DNA from 2 places in the Rothia sp. HMSC066G07 genome. Region 2 is predicted to be linked to the other one. Evidence: predicted binding sites of a transcription regulator. Region 2 holds the regulator's gene; the other holds the start of a gene.

Region 1 (11,118 bases), on a different contig from region 2:
TCATATCCCTGCCGTGCATCTTCTTGTTGCGGAAAATACGCAAATCCTGCGCATACGTACCCACGGTACGGCTCGAATCAGGCTCAAATGGGTGCTTCCGCTCCGGAGTACCTACCGGCTCAGTCAGCATACGCAACTGAAGCTGAACGTCTCGCGGGTTGTAACGGCTCAACTCCACCTTGCGCTTACGCTGATCATCCAAGTAAAGCAGAATAGAAACCCAGCCATACTCCTCTACCTGAGACTGGGACATCACCCCCTTCTCCACCACCAAGCGAGTCAGCAGCGGATCAAGCTCACGGCCCAAATACTCCAAACAAGAGAAAGTGTAAGCGTTTGCCTTTTCAATAGACATATAAAAACCATTTCGTTGTATGTGTAGCGGCGACCATTGCCACCACATTCATTATGCCTAATGAGAACGACCTGTGCGTACTGGTTCGTCATTATGGAACCCAACCCGCTTCTCAGCGTAAAGACCAGAAAATAGAAATCCGGCCCGTCTACTCCATCAAGAGTAGCGGGCCGAACGGTTAACTCAAGAGTACAAAAACCAGCACCCAAAAATCAACACATGAAGGATATTTCTAAAGAGCCTACGCTTCCGAGGGCTTCGCGCCGGTCAGGCGGTACGCCTTGTACACGCCCGTCACGTTACGGACCACGTTCAGCACGTGCTCCAGCATGAAGCGGTCACCCAGCTCCAGGGCGAAGCGGTCCACCACGGTACGATCCTCCGAAGTGTGCACGCGCGCATCCAGAATGTTCACGCCCGATTCAGAAATCGCACGAATCAGGTCGCTCAGCAGGCCCTTACGGTCCAGCGCCTCCACCTGAATCTGCACACGGTACGTCGCGGTCGGCGAAGACGCCCACTCGACCGTGGTCACGCGCGGCTCCTCGTCAGCGTTACGCATGTTCGGGCAGTCGCGGCGATGCACCGAAATGCCGTTATAACGGGTCACAATACCGATAATGTCATCCGGCGGGACCGGGGTGCAGCAGCGCGCAATCTTCGTCAGCACACCCTCAGCACCCGGCACAATCACGCCGTTATCGCCAATTGCCTTGCGGGTCGACTTCAGCAGCGTCTCATCAAAATCGCTGACCTCAACCTCGGGTGCCGGCTCGTCGCCACGGTGCACCTCAACGAGGGTGTCAATGACCTGCTTCGGCGCAATCTCGTGCTCACCAATCGCACGGTACAGCGACGCCACATCGTTCTTGTGCAGCAGCTGAGCCACCTGAGTCATAATCTCCGGGCTCATCATCTTCTGCAGCGGCAGCTCACTGTTACGCATGCTCTTGGTGAGCATTTCGCGGCCTGCGAGTAGCGCCTCCAGGCGGCGTTCCTTCGCGAAGTACTGGCGGATCTTCGTGCGAGCGCGTGAGGAGCGAACGAACTTCAGCCAGTCCTCGCTGGGTCCGGCGTCTTCGTTCTTCGTGGTCATAATCTCCACGGTCGCGCCGGTAGGCAGGACCGTGTGCAGCGGCACCAGGCGGCCGTTGACCTTCGCGCCGACGGTGCGGTCGCCGACCTCACTGTGGATGGCGTAGGCGAAGTCCACGGGGGTGGAGCCGTTGGGCAGGGCGATTGCCTCGCCGTTGGGGGTGAGCACCACGATTTCGTCGGTGTCGAGGGTGTCAGCGAGCGACTCGTAGAACTTCTCCGACTCCGGGTTGGAGTTCGAAATCTCGGCAATGGACTGCAGGATGCCGACGTTCATCATCGCCGAGGTCTGGGTGCCCGGCTCCTTCGGGTCCTTCGCGGGCGCGCCGCCACGAGCTGCGACCTTCTCGCCGCGCGATGCCGCCTTGTAGCGCCAGTGCGCCGCCACACCGTACTCAGCTTCTTCGTGCATCTTGTAGGTGCGGATCTGAATCTCAAGCGGCAGGTTGCCCGGACCGTACACGGTCAGGTGTAGCGACTGGTAGTTGTTGTTCTTCGGGTTCTTAATGTAGTCCTTGAAACGGCCAGTCATCGACGGCCACAGGGACAGCACGTGGCCGAGCACGGTGTAGCATTCCGCCTCTTCCTCAACCATGATGCGCACGGCGAGGATGTCGTTAATCTCGTCGAAGCTGCGGCCCTTCGTCTTCATCTTCTGATGAATCGAGTAGTAGTGCTTGGGGCGGCCCGTCACGGTCGCGTCGATGCCCACCTCTTTCAGGCGGTCCGTAATCTTGGTGCGCGCCTCGTTCAGGAACTTTTCGAGGGCGGGGGTGCGTTCGCCGACCATGCGCACCATTTCGGCGTAAATCTCCGGGCTCATGGCGGCGAAGGAGAGGTCCTCCAGCTCCCACTTGATCGTGTTCAGGCCCAGGCGGTGCGCGAGCGGCGCGTAAATTTTCAGGGTCTCCTCCGCCTTCTTCGCGGCGGAAGCCTGCGGCACGAAACGCCAGGTACGGGCGTTGTGCAGGCGGTCGGCAAGCTTAATGAGCAGCACGCGAATGTCCTTGCTCATGGACAGCACGAGCTTACGAATCGTCTCGATGGAGGCGTTCTCACCGTACGTCATCTTGTCCAGCTTGGTCACGCCATCGACCAGGTAGGCGACCTCCTCACCGAAATCCTCGGTGAGCTGCTCCATCGTGTAGTCGGTGTCTTCCACCGTGTCGTGCAGCAGGCCGGCGGCGAGCACGGGGCCGGTCGCGCCCATCTCCGCAAGAATCGCGGTCACAGCCACCGGGTGGGTGATGTACGGGTCGCCGCTCTTACGCTTCTGGCCCTCGTGGTAGTGGTTCGCCACCTCGTAGGCGCGCTGCAGCACGCGGATATCCTCGTCGGGGTGGTAGCGGCGCACCGCGCGCACGACCGGCGCGATCATGGGCGAGAAACGGATGGTGCCGCCGTGCGAATCGGACGCCTCCATCGTGCTGCTGCGGCTACCGAAGACGAGGCGGTTCGGCACACGTCCGCCAGCAGCCATGACGCGGTGCGAGCCGCGTTTCTTCTTTGCGTCAGACGAATCAGTTTCAGGCAGAGGAATCGGGCCAGCGGGCCGAACCGCGGGCTTCTCGGCGGTCCCTGCAGGGTTCTCAGCGTTGGTGTTCACGGCAGGTTCTGCACTCATTCCAGGCTCCTTCGGACTCAAGATAATCAGCCGCACACTCAGGTTCCTCATCGTTGAGGGCTATACCGGCCAAACCAGCCATCAGCAGGCTCAAACGCGAGCGCACAGTATCTTCACTTCTTATCCTACCCAGCGGTCTGGAACGCGCCAAACTATGCGACGTTTTAACACGCCCGAGCGCGTTTTCTGAGCGAATATCCGGGTGGATGCACGGGCACGCTAAAGGGGAGCCGATACCTTTCGGTATCGACTCCCCTATCGTTAGCAGCGCCAGTAGCGCTGGCGGAACGTTGGCTAGCCGTTCAGGTTCACGCGGTGAATCTCAATGGTTGCGCGTGCCGGCTTCTTAGCGGGCTTCTCGGTTGCCTTCTCGGCATCTGCGGAATCCTTGGATTCCTCAGCAGACTTGCTGGACTTCTCAGCCTTAGCGGCCTCGGCGGGCTCCTCCGAAGAATCACCCTCAGCATCCTCAGCGTCCTTGAAGCTGCCGCTCTCCACCTTCGCGGTGTGCTCACGAATCTGAGGCTCACCCAAACGCAGCGAAGCATACAGCGGCGCAGACACGAACAGCGTGCCGAACATGCCCACCAGAATACCCACGAACAGCGACAGGGACAGGTCCTGCAGAGTACCCGCACCCAGGATGAACGCACCAATGAACAGGATCGCGCCCACCGGCAGAACACCCACAATAGCGGTGTTAATCGAACGAACCAGGGTCTGGTTCACTGCCAGGTTAATCTGCTCGGCAAAAGTCGTGTCGCGGCGTTCCAGCACATCCTCGGTGTTCTCACGGATCTTATCGAACACCACCACCGAGTCGTACAGCGAGTAGCTCAGAATCGTCAAGAAACCAATAATCGCACTCGGAGTGATCTCGAAGCCGAACGCGGCGTACAGGCCAACCGTCACCACCACGGTGAAGAACAGGCCCGCAATAGACGCCAACGACATCTTCCAGGTACGGAAGTAGAACGCCATACCAATCAGCGCAAGCACCACAAACGCGACCAGACCCCAGAACGCCTGACGGGTCACATCCGCACCCCAGGTCGGGCCCACAAACGAAGAGGTCACGTCATTCTCAGAGACGCCGTAACCCTCCTGCAGAGCCGCCTTCACCTGCAGAGTCTCATCATCGCTGAGCTTGCTCATCTGGGCACGAATCGTACCCGGGGCAATATTGGTCACGCGAACATCCGAAGCGTCCTTCGCCTTCTCGTGAATAATGCGCTCACCCGTAGCAGTATCAACGTGCGCAGTCTTCGAGACCACGAACTCCGAACCGCCACGGAAATCAATACCCAGGTTGAAGCCGCCACCAACAGCCGGAATCAGAACCGAAACCGCCATCAGCACAGCCGCAAGCAGCAGCCACAGGCGGCGCTTACCCACGAAGGGGTACGAGCGGGCGCCCGAATGCAGGTCATTACCGAAGCGGGCAAAAGCATTAGGTTTCACATCGGTAGCCATGCTTAGCTCTCCTTCTTCTCATCAGAAGCAGACTCGTCAGCCTCAGCGGCAGCACGCTCTGCACGGCGACGCTCAGCAATGCTCAGCTGCTTCTCCTCCGGGCTGCGGAGGCGACCGGCACCACGGTACAGCGGCGTAGCGCCCAGCGACTCAGGCGACAAGCCCGAGTGGCGGTGACCCTCACCGAAGTAACGAGTATTCGCCAGCAGAGTCAGCATCGGGTGGGTGAACAGGTACACGACCACAAGGTCAGCAATCGCAGTCAAACCAAGGGTGAACGCGAAGCCCTTCACCGAACCGACCGACACCACGTACAGCACCACAGCAGCCAGCAGGTTCACAGCCTTCGACGCCAGAATAGTGCGGGATGCACGCTGCCAACCGTGGTTCACCGCCGACGGGATCGTGCGGCCCGCACGGATCTCATCACGGATACGCTCAAAGTAGACGATGAACGAGTCAGCCGTAGCACCAATCGCCACAATCAGACCCGCCACACCAGCCAGGGACAGGCGGTAGTTCAACGCCCAGCCCAGCAGCGCAATCGCCTCATACGAGATGATGCCCGCAACAATCAGCGACGCAATCGTCACAAAGCCCAGCAGACGGTACTGGAACAGCGAGTACACGAACACCAGCAGCAGACCAATCAGGCCGGTCAGCAGACCCACACGCAGCTGCTCCGAACCCAGGGTCGCAGAAATCTGCTGCTCCGACTGGATTGTGAAGCTAATCGGCAGGGCACCGTACTTGAGCTGATCGGCGAGAGCCTTCGCCTCCTGCTCGGTGAAGTTACCGGTAATCTGCGGCTTACCGTCAGAAATCACAGCCTGCGACACCGGGGAAGACAGCACCTTGCCGTCCAGCAGAATCGCGAAGCGGGCACGCGGATCATTTGCGTTCTGTGCACGAATCGCGTTCAGGCGAGAAGTAATGTTCTGGAACTTCTCACGAGCCTCATCGTTGAACTGAATGTTCACAGCCCAACGGCCCGTAGTCACGCCCTGACCGGTCGTCTCCTGCGAGTGGCTTGCGGTAGAAATATCGCTACCGCTCAGCTCCACAGGACCCAGAATGTACTTCTCCTGACCGTCAGTGGAACACGCCACCATCGGCTTAGTCGGGTCCGCACTATCGGCGTCCTCATTACGTGCCGCGGTGCAGTCCTTCGCCTCGTACTGCTTGTACAGGTCCGCAGTAATCCAGTTACGGTCCGAACCATCAGTCGGCTCCGCGGAGGGCTTGGGCAGCTTATCGTCCGCAGTGCGGGCATCCTCAGCCACCGCAGTACCGGCACCAGAAAGCAGCACCGGGCGGAAGGTCATATTTGCAGACGCCTGAATCAGCTGACGAGTCTCAGCGCTAATCGTTCCGGGAACCGAAACAACCACGTTATTACCCGAGCCGAAAGAGGTCGTAACCTCCGCCTCCGAAACGCCGGCACCATCAACGCGCTGACGAATAATCTCAACCGCCTGGTTCAACTGCTCCTGGGAGACGTTCTCATCCGAAGAGCCATTAACCTTCGGAGAAAGAATCATCTGAGTACCACCCGAAAGGTCCAGGGCGAGCTTCGGTGCCCAAGAACCTCCCGAATAGGTGCTACCGAAAATACCGGCAGCCATAACAACCATGAGCAGGACCATCGAGAGGAGCGCCCCTCGCGCGGCTGCAAGCGGTGAACGCTTAGCCATAATGTTCCTTCTTCGTATGAATAGTATTGAGTGTTCTACAGATTCCGTAACGCGAAAACCCGACGCCGCTCACTGGGCGCCGGGCTCATACGCTCTGAATTACTTAGCAGTATCAGAAGAGGTATCGGATGCGGTAGCCTCGTACACGTCCTCGGTCAGGGGCGCTGCGGGGGCTTCCTCCTCGACGACAGCCATAATCGCGTTCACTGCCAGGGTGATAACAACACCGTCCGCAATCTGAAGCTGCAGCTTGTTGTTATCGAGGTCGGTGCTGACGACGGTGCCGTAGATACCCGAACCGGTCATCACCTGGGTGCCGGGGACGAGAGACTGCTGCATTGCGCGCAGTTCCTCCATCTGCTTACGCTGACGCTTCTGGGCGGAGAACATCATCCAAGCCAGCAGCGCCATCATGGCAATCATAATCAGGAGGTTAAAATCCATGGTCTCACTTTCACATCCGCACCCGTGCCGCTCACCGCGAGGGTTGAGCGTACCAGAAGGTGTGGAATCGTAGATACAGTACGTATCCATCCTACGCGAGAGCTTGAGCTTTAGCGCTCCGAACCAGCATTTTTGTGAGGTTAACCTGAGTTTTGGACTCTCTCGGCGTAATTTTCTGTTCCCAGAAGAAGCTACAGAGAAGCCCGCGGGAGACTGATACCTCCCACGGGCTACTGCTGTGTTATCAGCTGATGCGGGTCTAGAGCTGCATCTCCGGGGCCTCCAAGCCGAGGTGCTCCCACGCCGCGGGCAGAGCCACACGACCGCGCGGGGTACGACCGATCAGGCCCTCACGCACCAGGTACGGTTCGGCAACCGTCTCCACGGTCTCCGTCTCTTCACCCACCGCAATGGCGAGGGTGGACAGACCCACCGGGCCGCCTCCAAACTTGTGAATCAGCGCCTCCAGCACGGCGCGATCCAGGCGGTCCAGGCCGCGCGAATCCACCTCGTACATGTCCAGCGCGGTTGCGGCATCACGCGCATTGATGCGGTCCACGCCGTTCACCAGCGCCCAGTCACGCACGCGGCGCAGCAGGCGGTTCGCAATACGCGGCGTGCCGCGGGAACGACCGGCGATCTCGGTGAAGCCCTCGGAGGTAATCTGCATGTCCATCAGACCCGCACTACGGCGAAGCACCAGCTCAAGCTCCTCCACCGAGTAGAACTCCAGGTGACCGGTAAATCCGAAGCGGTCACGCAGAGGGCCGGGCAGCAGACCCGCACGGGTCGTCGCACCGACCAGGGTGAACTGCGGCAGCTCCAGCGGAATGGAGGTCGCACCCGCACCCTTACCGACCACAATGTCCACACGGAAATCTTCCATCGCCATGTAGAGCATTTCCTCAGCCGGGCGGCTCATACGGTGAATCTCATCCAGGAACAACACCTCACCGGGAGTCAGCGAGGACAGAATCGCCGCCAAATCACCCGAATGCTGAATCGCCGGGCCGGAGGTGATGCGCAGCGGCGCCTCCATCTCCGCCGCAATAATCATTGCGAGCGTGGTCTTACCCAGACCGGGAGGACCCGACAGCAGCACGTGGTCGGCGCTACGGCCACGCATCTTTGAAGCCTCCAGCACCAGGGACAGCTGCTGACGCACACGGCGCTGACCCACAAAGTCATCCAGGGACTTAGGGCGCAGTGCCGCCTCAATCATCTTCTCTTCAGGCTCTTCTTCCATCGCCACCAGGCGCTGGGCGGGAGCTGAAGACGCCTGAGTGCCGGGCACCTGACCGGGAAAATACCCGCCGGAAACCAGGGACGCCGCGGGCTGCGGCTCATAGGGATTCTGGCTCATAGAATTCTTCTTTCACAAAAGTTTGAGTGGGATACGTCGAATAGGGCGCGCCGTCTAGTGGCGGCCCACCGTGTTCTGAGTACCCAAGGAGGCGAGCACACCACGCAGAGCCACACCCACCGGCTCAGTCTCTGCGGCAGGGTTGTGCTGCACGTAAGCGTCAATAGCGGCGGAAGCGTCCTTCTCGCTCCAGCCCAGAGAGGTGAGAGCGTCAAGCACCTGCGGCTTCCAGACAATGCCCTGGCTCAGCGGCAACTCATCGGTCTGGCCATCGCTGAGAATCAGCTTGCCGGCAAGCTCCAGCACAATACGGCGGGCACCCTTCGGGCCAATACCGGGAACCTTCGTGAACGCCTTATCGTCACCGGTCGCCACGGCGCGCTCCACCTCAGCGGCAGTGTGAACACTCAACACCGCCAGAGCAATACGCGGACCAATACCGGAAACCGAAAGCATCATATCGAACACTTCACGCTCGGCAGGCTCCGAAAAACCGTACAGAGTCATCGACTCTTCACGCACAATCATGGTGGTCAGCACGGTAGCTTCCTCACCGGTGCGCAGCTTGGAGAGAGTACGCGCGGTAGCGTACACGAGCATGCCAAAACCGTTCACGTTAATCACCGCATGATCAAGGCCCACCTGAGCCACACGACCGGTCAGGGATGCAATCATTTCTCTCCACCTTTCAACACCGCGCCCCGAATCGGGCTCGCGGCAGTGTGAGGGCACCGGGAACTCCGGCACCCGCAGAACGCACTCCCCCAGTTCAACGGGGAGACACTACAAGTATATTAGAATATTTCTTCTGAAATCAAGCATATATTCGAACTTCTTAGCGAATACATGCGAGCCAGCAAGAGGTACGAAAAAGCCCACGAATGCGCCTCTAGCGGCGAGCGCGCGCCTCCGCCTCCATCCAGGCACGCTGCGCCGGAGTCAACGACCCGCCGCGGCGAGCCTGCGCCGGGCGTGAACCCTGGTGAGTCTGCGTCTGAGCGGACATATTAATGCCCGAACCAATGCCGCCGCCACGCCAACCGTGACAAATCGCAATCGCCAGGGCATCGGCAGCATCGGCAGGCTTCGGCATGGAATCCAGCCCCAAAATACGGGTCACCATACGACCCACCGACGCCTTATCGGCGCGGCCGCTACCGGTCACCGCCGCCTTCACCTCCGAAGGGGTATGGAAGAACACTGGCACGCCGCGCATCGCCGCTGCAGAAATCACCGCGCCCGAAGCGTGCGCCGTACCAATCACCGTGTTCACCTGCTCCTGAGCGAAGATACGCTCAATCGCCAGGGCATCCGGCTTATAGGTGTCCAGCCAGTGGGAGGCGGCGTTGAAAATCCAGAGAATACGCTGGTCCAGGGACTCCGCCGGGATCGTGCCGGCAACACCCACGTTCACGAAGTGCGCCTTACGGTCGGCGGTCATATCGAGCATGGAGAAGCCGCAGCGGGTCAGACCCGGGTCAACACCCATGATGCGGGTTGCACCCGGCACACGCTCCACGGCGGCGGCAGTACGGTTCTCACGCATGCTATCGCGTGCGGCAGGTTGAGCGGCGGCCATCATCTCCCCTTTCGACAAACTCCCTCTAGAATCTCTAGATTCTAGCCCTTCAGAATCCTAGCACCCGGTACCGGGGTGTGCCACGAGCACGGTCACCGCCGACACAGTCACGCGCGCCCCGCGAAAAGTACCCAGCGCATCCCCACCCCAAAACGCTAAGAAGCCACTCCCCCAACCAGCCACCCTACGGCGGCTCGGTTAAAGGAGCGGCTTCTTCAAGCATCAGATATCAGAACCTGAGTGATTACTCAGCTGTGATTACTCAGCTTCCAGCTCTGCCATGACCTCAGCAGAAACGTTAGCGTTCGAGTAGACGTTCTGAACGTCGTCGAGCTCTTCAATAGCGTCTGCCAGCTTCATGAACTTCTTAGCACCCTCAGCGTCCAGGTCAACCTGCATGGTCGGGCGGAAGACCGGGTCATCGTTGTTGTACTCCAGGCCAGCCTCGTCCAGTGCCTTACGGATCTCGGGCAGGTCGGTCGGTGCGGAAACAACGGTGAACACGTCGCCCTCGTCCAGAACCTCTTCGGCACCTGCATCCAGAACAGCCATCAGAACGTCGTCCTCGGTCAGACCGTCAGTCTTGGTGACCTCAGCAACGCCCTTACGCTCGAACAGGAACGCAACCGAACCCTGGTCAGCCATGGTGCCGCCGTTACGGGTCACAGCCAGGCGAACCTCAGACGCTGCACGGTTACGGTTATCGGTCAGACACTCAATGTACAGAGCGGTACCCTGCGGGCCGCGTGCTTCGTACATGATTTCGGTGTAGTCAATGGTCTCACCGGTCAGGCCAGCACCACGCTTGATTGCGCGGTCAATGTTGTCGTTAGGAACGGAGTTCTTCTTCGCCTTCGACACAGCCAGGTCAAGAGCGGGGTTACCAGCAATATCAGCGCCGCCCATACGTGCTGCAACTTCAATTGCCTTAATGAACTTCGCGAAAGCCTTCGCGCGCTTAGCGTCGATAGCAGCCTTCTTGTGCTTAGTAGTCGCCCATTTAGAGTGACCGGACATTCGTATCTCCCTTAGTCAAAACCTCTGTGCGGACACGGCGAAACGTCCCACGCACCGTACTGTACTCACATAACTATACCGTAGCGGAGGCGCACACCACCTCAGAAAGTGCACGCCACCGCCAGGAATAGGCTAGCGGGGGCGAGATGCAGCCGAAGCGCGTGCCTTCTCCACCAGTGAGTCGTCAATCGTGTTCGGCGCGAACTCGCCAAACTTACGCTGAGCCGCCTGCTCAATCAGGTAGTCCGAAATCTTCGGGTTCTTCGGTAGCAACGAACCGTGCAGGTAGGTGCCAATCACGTTGTGCACGCGCGCACCCTCATACGCATCGGTCACGTTGTTACCCTCACCCTTGGTGACGGTAGCCAGCGGGGTGCAGCCGGAACCCAGGTAGGTCAGACCCGAGTGGTTCTCAAAACCAATCACAGTGCCGAACTCCTCAGACTCCTCAACAATATTGCCGATTAGGCGGTC
Region 2 (11,118 bases):
CCGTGAATACTATCCGTTGCGGGCACTAAAAAAGCCCCCGCAGTTACACAAGCGGAGGCACAAACCAGCGTACGCCGAAAGTAGCGTACGAACCCGTTCACCTCAAAACTCGCAAACTAACGCCTGCGGCGGTCAACCGGGTGGGAGGCATGCTCCACTTGCAAACTGCCTACAACCATACCGCAGAATCCCCGATAGACGCAAGGAAATAGACGCAAAACACCATAAAAATTGCGGGGACTCCCCCAGAAAGTCCACAGAAGCGCCCACTCTTAAGGACGCATTTACCGAAACAAACGAAATATGAGATTCTAGGACTATGAGCACTGAAAACACGAGTTTCCGCTTCACCGCGGAAGAAGAAACCCCCGTACACGGCCACACCGAACTCACCGAAGAGCAGGTCGAAGCCGTCAACGAACAGCTGCGCGACATCGCAGACGTACCCGCCATCGAAATCATCAGCTCCGCAGCCATCCACATGATGAGCGCCGCAGCCGTCAAGTGCGGCCTCGCAGCCGAAGAAAACGCCGACGACCTCAAGGACCTCGACGAAGCACGCAAGCTCATCACCGCACTGGCAGGCCTCGTCACCGCCGCAGCACCCGAAATCGGCTCCCAGCACGCAGCACCCCTGCGCGACGGCCTGCGCACCCTGCAGCTCGCATTCCGCGAAGCATCCCCCTTCCCGGACGAACCCGGCAAGGGCCCCGGCGAAAAGCTCACCGGCCCGGTGTACTAAACCAACTGGTGTACTAAGCCAGGACGTGCGCTAAACCAGCAGGCCTACTAAGCCATATCTGGTGTATGCCATCACGAAGCCCCGCATCCCTCGTATTGAGGAAGACGGGGCTTCGTCATATATAAAACCTATGCGGATAAGAAATCTACGCGGGCTAAAGCAGAGCGGTAGCTTTAGCGGGAGCCAGCGACCTCAAGAGCCTGTTCAAAACTAAAGTTACCCACATACAGCGCCTTGCCAAGCACCACGCCCTCCAAACCATAAGGCACCATAGAACGCAGCTTCACAAGATCAGCCAGCGACGCCACACCACCGGACGCCACCACCCGACAGGCAGTCTGAGCCAGCACCTCATCCAGCAGCTCCGCACCCGGGCCCGCCAGAGAACCGTCCTTACTCACATCCGTGACGATATAGCGGCGCACACCCGCGCTCTCCAGCCACGCCAGCGCCTCCGCCAAATCAGGCCCCGACCAATCGGTACCGCGAGCCACCGTCACCCAGCCCCGCTCGGGGTTATAACGGGCATCGAGGCCAAGAGCCAGAAGATCAGAATCGGCATAATGAGCCAGAACACCTTCAAGCCAGGAAGAATCCGCCAGAGCCGCACTAGTCACGTTCACGCGGTCCGGATTCAGGCTCAGGGCGCGCTCCAGACTCTCAGCATTACGCACACCGCCACTGACCTGAACACGAACCGGAGCGGAGCCGGTCATCCAGGCATTCTCGGCGCGGACAGCGGCAACCACCTCAGCCAGAACCTCAGTATTCGTGCCACGACCAAACGCCAAATCAAGGTCAACCAGGTGAATCCAGCGAGCACCAGCCTTCACCCAGGTCAGAGCCGCCTCAACGGGGTCGAGGCGCTGCTCACCACCGGACAGGGTGCCACCCACCGGGCGCACCGCGTAGCCTTCAGAAATATCAACGGCGGGCAGAAGTTCAAGAACGGGTGCAGACATTAGTTACCTCCCGCAGCAGTAGCGGAGTCACCAGAAGACAGGCGACCGGTCGCCGCCAGGGATGCAACCCAGCGGCGCATAAACTCCGCACCCAGCTCACCAGATCCCACCGGGCAGAACTGCACCGCCGTCAGCGGACCGTTCTCAACCGCCGCGATATAGGCGGGCTCGGTGACAGTCCACGTCACCGCCGGAGGGGCAATATATTCAATGCTCTGATCAAAAGCCCACTCAAAAACGCCGTGCTCAGACTTGAAGTGAGCCTCACCCTCAAGATCCTTGAGCAACGTACTATCGGAGGAAGAACGCAGGGCAGAAGCACCGGGCGCCAGGTCTCGGGCAGAAAGCTCCACGCTCTCACCGGGCCACTCCCCCATGCACTGCACCTGAACCTGCCCCATCTGCGGATGCTCCACCGTCACCGAGTCGAAGAGGCAGCTCAACGCCGCACCGGCAACCAGCACCGGACGACCGCCAGCAACACGGCGACCAATCACGCGCTCAGCGTCCTTAGCTTTCAGGTCTTCGTACGCCTCGAGAGAGCTCACACCGCCGGTCACCACCATGCCGTCAGCTTCACGCAACTGGTCGGGCACAGCGGTCACGATAACGTCCGCCCCCGCATCCTGAAGAAGCTTCACCAGAGGACCACGAGTTCCGGGTTCCCCCAAAACGGCAACCACGGGACGAGCGGGCTGAGTGGTCTGTACAGATTCAGTTTCGACGGGTGTGGTTGCAGCGGGTGTGGGTTCAGCGGGAACAGGCATCGGTGCGCTCCTATTTCATAGGCTCAAGAATTCGACTCAAGCGCTCAGCTTGAGAGATAGCGGGTTCGGAGTCAAGACATCAACCTCATGCAGAAGCCAACCACGTACGTGTCCATGCTTAGCGCTGAGTCTGAGGAATTTCCAGACGCTGACCGGCATCAACAGAGGTGCTGGTCAACGAGTTCAACTCCATAATACGAACCACAGTATCACGGGTGTCACCCTGCGGATCCACCGCCTGAGCAATATCCCACAGGGTCTCGCCATGCTTGACCACAACGACGGTTCGAGTCACCGAAGCGTTCTCCACAGAAGCAGAAGCCGCCGGGCCAAAGAAGCTAATAGCACCGAGCACAATCAGCGCCGCCAAAGTCAGCAGAGGCAGCCCCTTCAGGAAACCGCGCACAGTACCAAGACGACGAATAGAAGCGGGAACCGCGCGCAGAAACTCGCCGCCCTTAGCCAGAAGAACACTCTTCACGCTAGGGGTCTGCGCATCAGAAGCAGTCTGCGCGCCAGAAGCTACAGAGCGAACCGGTGCCTGAATAGAGCCAGCAGGGGCAGAAGCGGCGGGAACACGAGTAGGCTGACCCACCTGAGCGGGGCGAGGCGCATGAGCCGCACGAGAAGAGCGAACAGACTGCGAAGACGCAGGCACACGAGAACGCCCCTGCACGGTGCTGGCGGACGCAGTGCGGGCGGGGTGAAGTACCACCAAACCTGCCGGAAGGTGTGCAGAAGTGTCACGAGAAGCAAGAGGTGTTGCAGTAGTCATTGTGGTTCCTTTCTCTTAGCTCGCCCCGGGGTTACCCCGCGGGTCTAGCAATGCCGAGCGATACCCGCTCGGAGGTCCTAGTTGAGTGATAACTATGGAGTGGTGATTGTTAGGCGATAACTATTGGGTAGTTATTCTCTAGTTAGGTCAGAGCGCCGGATGCACCGGGTTGCGCTGGGTCGCCCCAACACCCCATCCCCTGCGCTCTCTCTTCGCCGGATACTCCCTAGAGCATCCGGGGTAGATCGTGCGAAGAGAGAGGCAGAGGATTCGAATACATTCGAACACTCCTTCACTCGCCCCTCCTGGAAGACTCCGGGTCGAATCTTCGAATATTTTTCGAACATTCACCCGTAAATCCTGAATTTCAGGAGAGATTCAAGAGTATATACGAACTCTTGTTCTAAAGTCTAGCAGAGATGTACTAAAAATTTCTTCGAGTTTCGAAGAAAAAATCTAGAATATTTGTTTGAGTTTTTCGGTGTAGTGTTCTACACTGGTGTCAAGAGACGTTCCACACGCTCCTGATGAGTCCTACTCACAGCAGGTTTCTGTACCCGTTACAGCTTGGTTCTGTATCTAAATGCAGGTGCTGCTGACTGAGTTTTATAGGGCGGAGGCGCATACTCGTTGCCCGCGTATCGCTCCGGCACGGATAGAATTCCTCCACCCCCTGACGAGATAAGACCAATTTCAGCAGAACCAAAAAAATTTTTAGGACACCATCGGAAAACGTGTGAAGCACCCATCCGTGCCCCGACCGGGATACAAGGTCGGAGTACAGACCGAAGGAAAAGAAATGGCAACAGCACCCCGTCCGGCGCTGACCGCGCGCCAGCAGAAGATTCTTGACGCGATCCGCACCGAGATTGAACAAAAGGGTTACCCGCCGTCCATGCGCCAGATTGGTGACATGGTGGGTCTTGCGTCCCTGTCTTCGGTCACTCACCAGCTCGGCCGTCTCGAGACCATGGGCTACATTCGCCGCGACCCCAAGCTCCCCCGCGCCATTGAGGTGCTGGATGAGAACGGCGTCGGCATCCACGGTAGCGCTTCCTCTTCCCTGCCCGAGCTGCCGAACTTCGAAGTCGGCGATGAGGACCTCGTACCCGTTCCCCTGGTTGGACGAATTGCAGCGGGCGGCCCCATTACCGCCGAGCAGTCCGTGGAGGATGTGCTTGCCCTGCCCCGCCAGCTGGTCGGTAGCGGCAAGCTCTTCATGCTCAAGGTCAAGGGCGATTCCATGATTGACGCAGCAATCTGCGATGGCGACTGGGTGGTTGTCCGAGAGCAGCACACCGCAGACAACGGCGATATCGTTGCTGCTCTGCTCGACGATGAAGCAACCGTAAAGGTGTTCCGTCAGGTTGACGGCCACACCTGGCTCATGCCGCGCAACTCTAACTACGAGCCGATTATGGGTGACCGCGCAACCGTTATGGGTAAGGTCGTCTCCGTGCTGCGTAGTCTCTAGAAGATACAAGTCTCTAAAAGTTGCAGTCTCTAGAAGACGCGGGCTCTCAACAGCACAGCTTCTAAAAGAAGCTGGTTCTAAACAGCACGGCTTCTAACAGACATAACCGTTAGGGCTCTTAGCTCTCTATAGAAATCACCCCGGTGATACGTAAACGTTCACGTATCACCGGGGTGATTTCTATATGTCTAAATTTATATGCCCAAAACGGGGCGGCGGCGCGGCAAGGAATGGATCTCGCCCGAGCTAACGCTCAATACTCGCCGAAAGACGAGCCAGCGCACCAATCACGGCTGCCTTATTCTGCGTCGACCACATCGGCGGCATCGCCTTCATCAAGAAACCGCCGTAACGTTTAGTCGCCACACGAGAATCCAGTACAGCCACCACGCCGCGGTCAGACACCGAACGAATCAGGCGGCCCGCGCCCTGCGCCATACGAATCGCCGCATGGTGAGCAGAAACCGCCATAAAGCCGTTACCGCGGTGACGGTTCACCGCCTCCGTACGAGCCTGCGCAATCGGGTCGTCCGGGCGGGGGAACGGAATGCGGTCCATCACCACCAGGCGGCAAGAGTCACCCGGAACATCCACGCCCTGCCATAGGCTCATCGTTCCGAACAGGCATGAGTCAACGTCCTCGCTGAACTCCTCCACCAGAGCCTTGAGCGAAGACTCACCCTGCAGAAGAATGTTCAGGTCGCTATGCTCACGCATGTACTCGGCGGCACGCTCAGCGGCACGCTTCGAGGAGAACAGGCCCAGGGCGCCGCCCTCCGACGCCTCGCACAGCTCACGCAGACGCTCCAGCTGACCCTCGTGCACACCAAATCCCGGAGGCTTCAAATCTCCGGCAACGTACATGATGCCCTGCTTGCGGTAGTCGAAAGGTGAACCCACATCGATACTCGTCCAGCGCGGCGCACCCTCCCCTTGCAGTCCCAGGGCAGCGGCTGCAACATCAAAAGAGTCACCCACCGTCAGGGTCGCACTCGTCAAAATCACGGTGCGGTCAGCGAACAGGCCGTCACGCAACTGCAGGCCAACGCTCAACGGAGCGATATTCAGGGTCGCCGGGTCGGTATCGGAAGCAGCCACGTAGCGGCCGTTCTCCCAACCGCCCTGACGAGAAATCCACAGAACGTCCTGCTCGCCCGAAGCCTCCAGAATGCGGCTGCTCATATCGTGCACCTCAGAGACACGCGAGCGCGCCATCTGCAGGCCGGCGTCAACGTCCTGACCGTCCGGCTTCGTATCGGACAGGGCGGTGCGGGCGGCATCATTGACCGCAGAAATAGCGGTCAAAAGGCGACCGTCCAGGCCCTTCAGCAGGCCCTCGGCAAGACCCTCGAACGCGGTCTCCAGGGTGCCGGCAGCCATTTCCAGTGCGCCGGAATCAGCCTTCGAATGCTTCTTCACGCTACGCGCCGCACGGCGAACCATCGCAACCGTCAAAGAACCAGACACGGCACCTGTCACGCGGTCCACCAGCTCATGAGCCTCATCAATAATGACCGTCTCGTGCTCGGGCAGAACCTTCATGCCCTCGAAAGCGTTAATCGCCAGCAGGGCGTGGTTCGTGATGACAATGTCAGCCTCAGCGGCACGGCTACGCGCCATCTCGCTAAAGCACTCTTCCACCAGCGGGCAGCGGCGGCCCAGACACTCGGCGGCGCTCACCGATACCTGAGCCCAGGCGCGGTCAGAGACGCCGGGCTTCAGCTCGTCACGGTCGCCGGTCTCCGTGCGGTCGGCCCACTCGCGCAGGCGCACCACTTCCTCACCCACGCGGGAGGTCGAAGAAGGCATGTCAAAGAGAGCATCCGGCTCGTCTTCCGGGTAGCCGCCCTCCAGCTTGTGCAGGCAGAGGTAGTTATTACGGCCCTTGAGCAGAGCCACCTGCGCCTGCGACTCCGGGCGCGGCTCCAGCGCTTGTAGAAGACGCGGAATATCGCGGTTCACGATCTGCGCCTGCAGGGCAAGAGTCGCCGTCGCAACCACAATCGGCTGGTCCGACTCCCCCACCCGCGCCAGGGCAGGCACCAGGTAGCCCAGGGACTTACCGGTACCGGTACCCGCCTGGACCAGCAGGTGACGCTGCAGTTCAAGAGCCTGCGCCACATGCGCCACCATGGTGCGCTGACCGGCACGATTCTGACCGCCAGTGGCGGCAACCGCCTCATCCAGCAGGGTCAGGGCATCCTTCGAACCGGGCAGGGTCTCAAGCTCCTGCCCGGTGAATCGGGTGCCGTCGGTCGCCGATCCGGGCACAGTTCCCGGGGCGTTTTTGGGCGCGTTGATGCTCTCGGTCACGCTCATCCGCCCTTAGAGAGCCTCGGAGGTAGAGGACTGCTCGGAAACAGAAGCGGTCGCTTCAGCCAGGGCGTGCGCCTCCGCAAGTTCCTCTTCCAGAACCTCCAGCAGGTCGCCCTCCAGCACATACTCGGACAGTTCGGAGGCGACATCCTCACGGACCAGAGCCACCACGAATGTGCCGTCCGATACGAAATCGGTGCTCTTAATTTCGGCGTCCCACTCGTGCAGGCGCGAAATAATCTCACCGTGCGAGTACGGAATCAGCAGCTTCACCTCAATGGAGGGACGCGGAATGGTGTCCGCAATCTTCTGCTTCAGCTCCTCAATACCCTCACCGGTACGCGCCGAAACGATCACGTGCTCCGGCTCGCGCTGGCGCATACGCTCCAGCACGAACGGGTCGGCGGCATCCGCCTTATTCAGCACAATAATCTCAGGGATATGGCGGGCGTCGACCTCCGCGATGACCTCGCGGACAGCACGAATCTGCCCCTCCGGGTCCGGGTGCGAAGCATCCACCACGTGCAGGATGACGTCAGCGTCAGCGACCTCTTCCAGGGTGGATCGGAACGCCTCGACCAGCTGGGTCGGCAGCGAACGCACGAAACCCACAGTGTCGGAGAGGGTATAGCCGATACCGTCCGGGGTCTGAGCCTTACGGACGGTCGGGTCCAGGGTTGCGAACAGGGCGTTCTCCACGAGCACGCCGGCATCGGTCAGGCGGTTCAGCAGGGAGGACTTACCCGCGTTCGTGTACCCGGCAATAGCCACCGAAGGCACGCGGTTACGGCGGCGGTTCAGACGCTTCGTCTCACGCGCCGGCGCCATCGCAGCGATCTCACGCTTAAGCTTCGCCATGCGAGCGCGCAGGCGGCGGCGGTCCATCTCAATCTTGGTTTCACCGGGACCACGCGAACCGATACCCTCACCGGCTGCGGCGCGGCCACCCGCCTGACGAGACAGGGACGCACCCCAACCACGCAGACGCGGCAGCATGTACTCCAGCTGAGCCAGCTCAACCTGCGCCTTACCCTCGCGGGACTTAGCGTGCTGAGCGAAAATGTCGAGAATCAGGGCGGTGCGGTCAATGACCTTGACCTTCACGATGTCTTCGAGGGCACGACGCTGCGAGGGAGCCAGTTCGGAGTCGACAATGACGGTGTCGGCGCCGGTCGCCTCGACAATGTCCTTGAGTTCCAGCGCCTTACCGGAGCCGAGGAAGGTGCCGGGGTCCGGCTTGAGGCGGCGCTGAACCAGGCCGTCCAGAACCTCGGAACCTGCGGTTTCAGCCAGTGCCGCGAGCTCACGCAGGGAGTTCTCTGCGTCCTCTACGGTGCCTTCAGTCCACAGACCAGCCAGCACCACGCGTTCCAGGCGCAGCTGGCGGTACTCGACTTCGGTGACGTCTTCAAGTTCGGTTGAGAGGTTCGCGGTACGGCGCAGTGCGCGGCGCTCAGCGAGATCTTCCTGGTCACCGTCATATTCGGAGTGTTCGCGCTGAACGTCAGAAATTTCGCGCGCGCGAGTATCCAGCACACGGCGGCTATTGTTGCCGTGGGTGCTGGAAGAGTTATCGCTGTGATGCGCGGTACCGGCGGCGTCATACGTCGTGACGGAGGCGGCCGCCTGGGAGCGGCCCAGAACGCGGTCTACGGTGCGGCGCAGCTGCTCATCGCTGGGCAGCTTTTCGGTATCAGATACGGGGGTGTTCTTAGAATTCATACGATTCTAATTCTACCGCCGTTGCCCGCATCGGGTAGGGGGTTCGGTCGCCTGTGCGCTCAGGGCGTGCAAGCTATTGCCCCACCCGCGCATACTCTGCCCGTGTGCGGCGGGTTCTTGCCCTACCGGTACACTGGATAGCATGAGCGAGCAGCATTATTTCTCTGAAACCCCCGAGACCGAGTTCAAGCCCCGCCCCGTGCAGGTGGAGCTTGCCGGTCGCAAGGTCACTGTCACTACAGCCAACGGCATTTTCAGCCCCTCCGGCATTGATAAGGGCACCGCTATTTTGCTGCAGGAAGCACCCGACCCGCAGGGCGAACGCATGCTCGACATCGGCTGCGGTTGGGGCCCCATTACCCTGACCCTGGCGATGCTCGCACCGGACGCGCAGGTGCACGCGGTGGACGTGAACTCCCGCTCCATTAGCCTGACCGAACGCAACGCCGCCGCTCTCGGCCTGTCCAACGTCACCGGGGGAACCCCCGAATCGGTTGACCCCGAACTGCGTTTTGACACCATCTGGTCGAACCCGCCGATTCGCGTGGGCAAGGAGGTTCTGCACGAGATCCTGCTGACCTGGCTGCCGCGTCTGGCGCCCGGCGGTGACGCCTACCTGGTGGTTCAGAAGAACCTGGGCTCCGATTCACTACAGAAGTGGATGGACGCGCAGCTTGAGGAGCTGCACCCCGGCGAGTTTGAGGTGTCGCGCTATACGACTTCGAAGGGCTTCCGTATTCTGCAGGTGCACCGCTACGAGGACTAAAGCCCCTGGCGCTGATTCCTCTGGCGCTCATTGCTAAAAACGTAAAAGCGGCGGGTGTTTTCTGAACGTGTTATCAGAAAACACCCGCCGCTTTTCTCTATAAAATCTCTGTTCTAAAACAGCACGTTATCGCAGCACGACGGTTGCAACCATCTGCGCCGGACCAGCCAGAACAACATGCTCCAGGTCATCCGGGCCCAGCACGAAAGTCACCGCGAGGGTACCGCCGGGCACATGCACCAGCCACTCATCCGGTGCTTCCTCGCCGCCCCAGAAACGGGTCGCAGCAGCAGCCGCACACGCGCCGGTACCGCAGGACAGAGTCTCGCCCACGCCACGTTCGTGCACGCGCATACGGATAGCGCCCACATGCGCGCCGCTCTCAACGTCCAGGTCGACCGGCACCACAAACTCAACGTTCGTACCGTTGACCGGGGCGGGGCTCACCTGAGGCAGGCTGTGCAGGTCCAGGCCGTCCAGCTTACCGTCAGAGCCGAGCATCACCACGGTGTGCGGGTTACCCATCGAAATGGACAGGCCAGCACGCGGAGTCTTCAGGCCGCGAGCAGACACCAGGCAGTCCTCGCCACCCTCGCGGGCAGCGTCACCGTGAATGAAGCTCCACGGACCCATATCAATCGCGTAGCCCTCTTCGGTACGCGCCACAGTCTTCACGCCGGCACGGGTACCAATCTTGACGGTCTCGCCCACCTCAAGCTCAATCAGGCCCTCAGTGCGCAGGTACTCCACGAACGCGCGCACACCGTTGCCGCACATTTCAGCGATAGAGCCGTCACCGTTGCGGTAGTCCATGAACCAGACAGCGTCCGGGTGCTCCTCGAGCAGCTTCTGGCCCGCGCGGGAGGCGGTGCTGCGGGTAGCACGAATGAAGCCGTCCGCACCAATGCCGAAGTGTCGGTCGCAGGCGCGGGCTACCAGCTCGGGGGTGAGGGCAATTTCTGCGTTCTCGTCCGTCAGAAAGATGAAGTCGTTACCGGTGCCGTGACCCTTGGTGAGGGTCAGGCCTGCCAGCTCGCCCCAGATGGAAGGGTTCTCGCTCATATGCTGTCCTTAAGGTTGGTGACCTGTCCGTTTATGATTTTACCGCGCCGACCGGTTCGAAGGGGTATCGGTTCGGCGACGGCTCGTTATTGTGGCTTATCGGGTGCTTTCGCAGATGATGGCTTCCGCCTCATCTGCAAGGGTGGGTGAGAGCGCATCCAGCCAGTGCACGCGCGGATCCGCGCGGAACCAGGTCAGCTGGCGGCGCGCAAACTGGCGGGTCGCAATGGTCGTATCCTCAATCGCCTGCTCCACGCTATAGTCTTCATCTTCAAGTACGCGAGCAAACTGCGCGTAACCAATCGCGCGGGAGGCGGTCTTACCCTCCTGCAAACCCTGCTCGTTCAGGGTGCGCACCTCGTCCAGCAGGCCGCGCTCGTGCATCAGCTCCACGCGGCGGTGCAGACGCTCGTGCAGCAGGGCACGATCCATATCCAGACCAATCTGAATACTCTCGGTCACGTACTCGCGCACCGGCATGAACGCCGAGAACGGGCGACCCGTCACCTCGAACACCTCCAGGGCGCGAATG

The links. Region 2 encodes LexA, which represses DNA repair genes until DNA is damaged. Its sites were predicted from a motif close to TCGAACANNTGTTCGA; they were not measured.
Region 1: ruvA (Holliday junction branch migration protein RuvA) is a predicted target of LexA. The motif match lies at 8,863-8,878, and genes of this name have one in related genera.

Annotation. Positions count from the first base shown of each region.
Region 1 covers NZ_KV816924.1:295,038-306,155, forward strand. The annotation lists gene HMPREF2971_RS04905 (DUF3320 domain-containing protein) at 1-355, opposite strand, end outside; gene HMPREF2971_RS04910 (RelA/SpoT family protein) at 597-3,074, opposite strand; gene secF (protein translocase subunit SecF) at 3,369-4,547, opposite strand; gene secD (protein translocase subunit SecD) at 4,550-6,241, opposite strand; gene yajC (preprotein translocase subunit YajC) at 6,341-6,685, opposite strand; gene ruvB (Holliday junction branch migration DNA helicase RuvB) at 6,945-7,931, opposite strand; gene ruvA (Holliday junction branch migration protein RuvA) at 8,103-8,723, opposite strand; gene ruvC (crossover junction endodeoxyribonuclease RuvC) at 8,938-9,627, opposite strand; gene HMPREF2971_RS04945 (YebC/PmpR family DNA-binding transcriptional regulator) at 9,886-10,644, opposite strand; gene HMPREF2971_RS04950 (type 1 glutamine amidotransferase) at 10,777-11,118, opposite strand, start outside.
Region 2 covers NZ_KV816927.1:270,288-281,405, reverse strand. The annotation lists gene infC (translation initiation factor IF-3) at 1-26, opposite strand, end outside; gene HMPREF2971_RS06870 (DUF1844 domain-containing protein) at 320-742, shown strand; gene HMPREF2971_RS06865 (HisA/HisF-related TIM barrel protein) at 916-1,704, opposite strand; gene HMPREF2971_RS06860 (type 1 glutamine amidotransferase family protein) at 1,704-2,471, opposite strand; gene HMPREF2971_RS09110 (LysM peptidoglycan-binding domain-containing protein) at 2,590-3,246, opposite strand; gene lexA (transcriptional repressor LexA) at 4,046-4,720, shown strand; gene HMPREF2971_RS06845 (ATP-dependent DNA helicase) at 4,967-7,039, opposite strand; gene hflX (GTPase HflX) at 7,046-8,758, opposite strand; gene HMPREF2971_RS06835 (class I SAM-dependent methyltransferase) at 8,901-9,524, shown strand; gene dapF (diaminopimelate epimerase) at 9,651-10,586, opposite strand; gene miaA (tRNA (adenosine(37)-N6)-dimethylallyltransferase MiaA) at 10,683-11,118, opposite strand, start outside.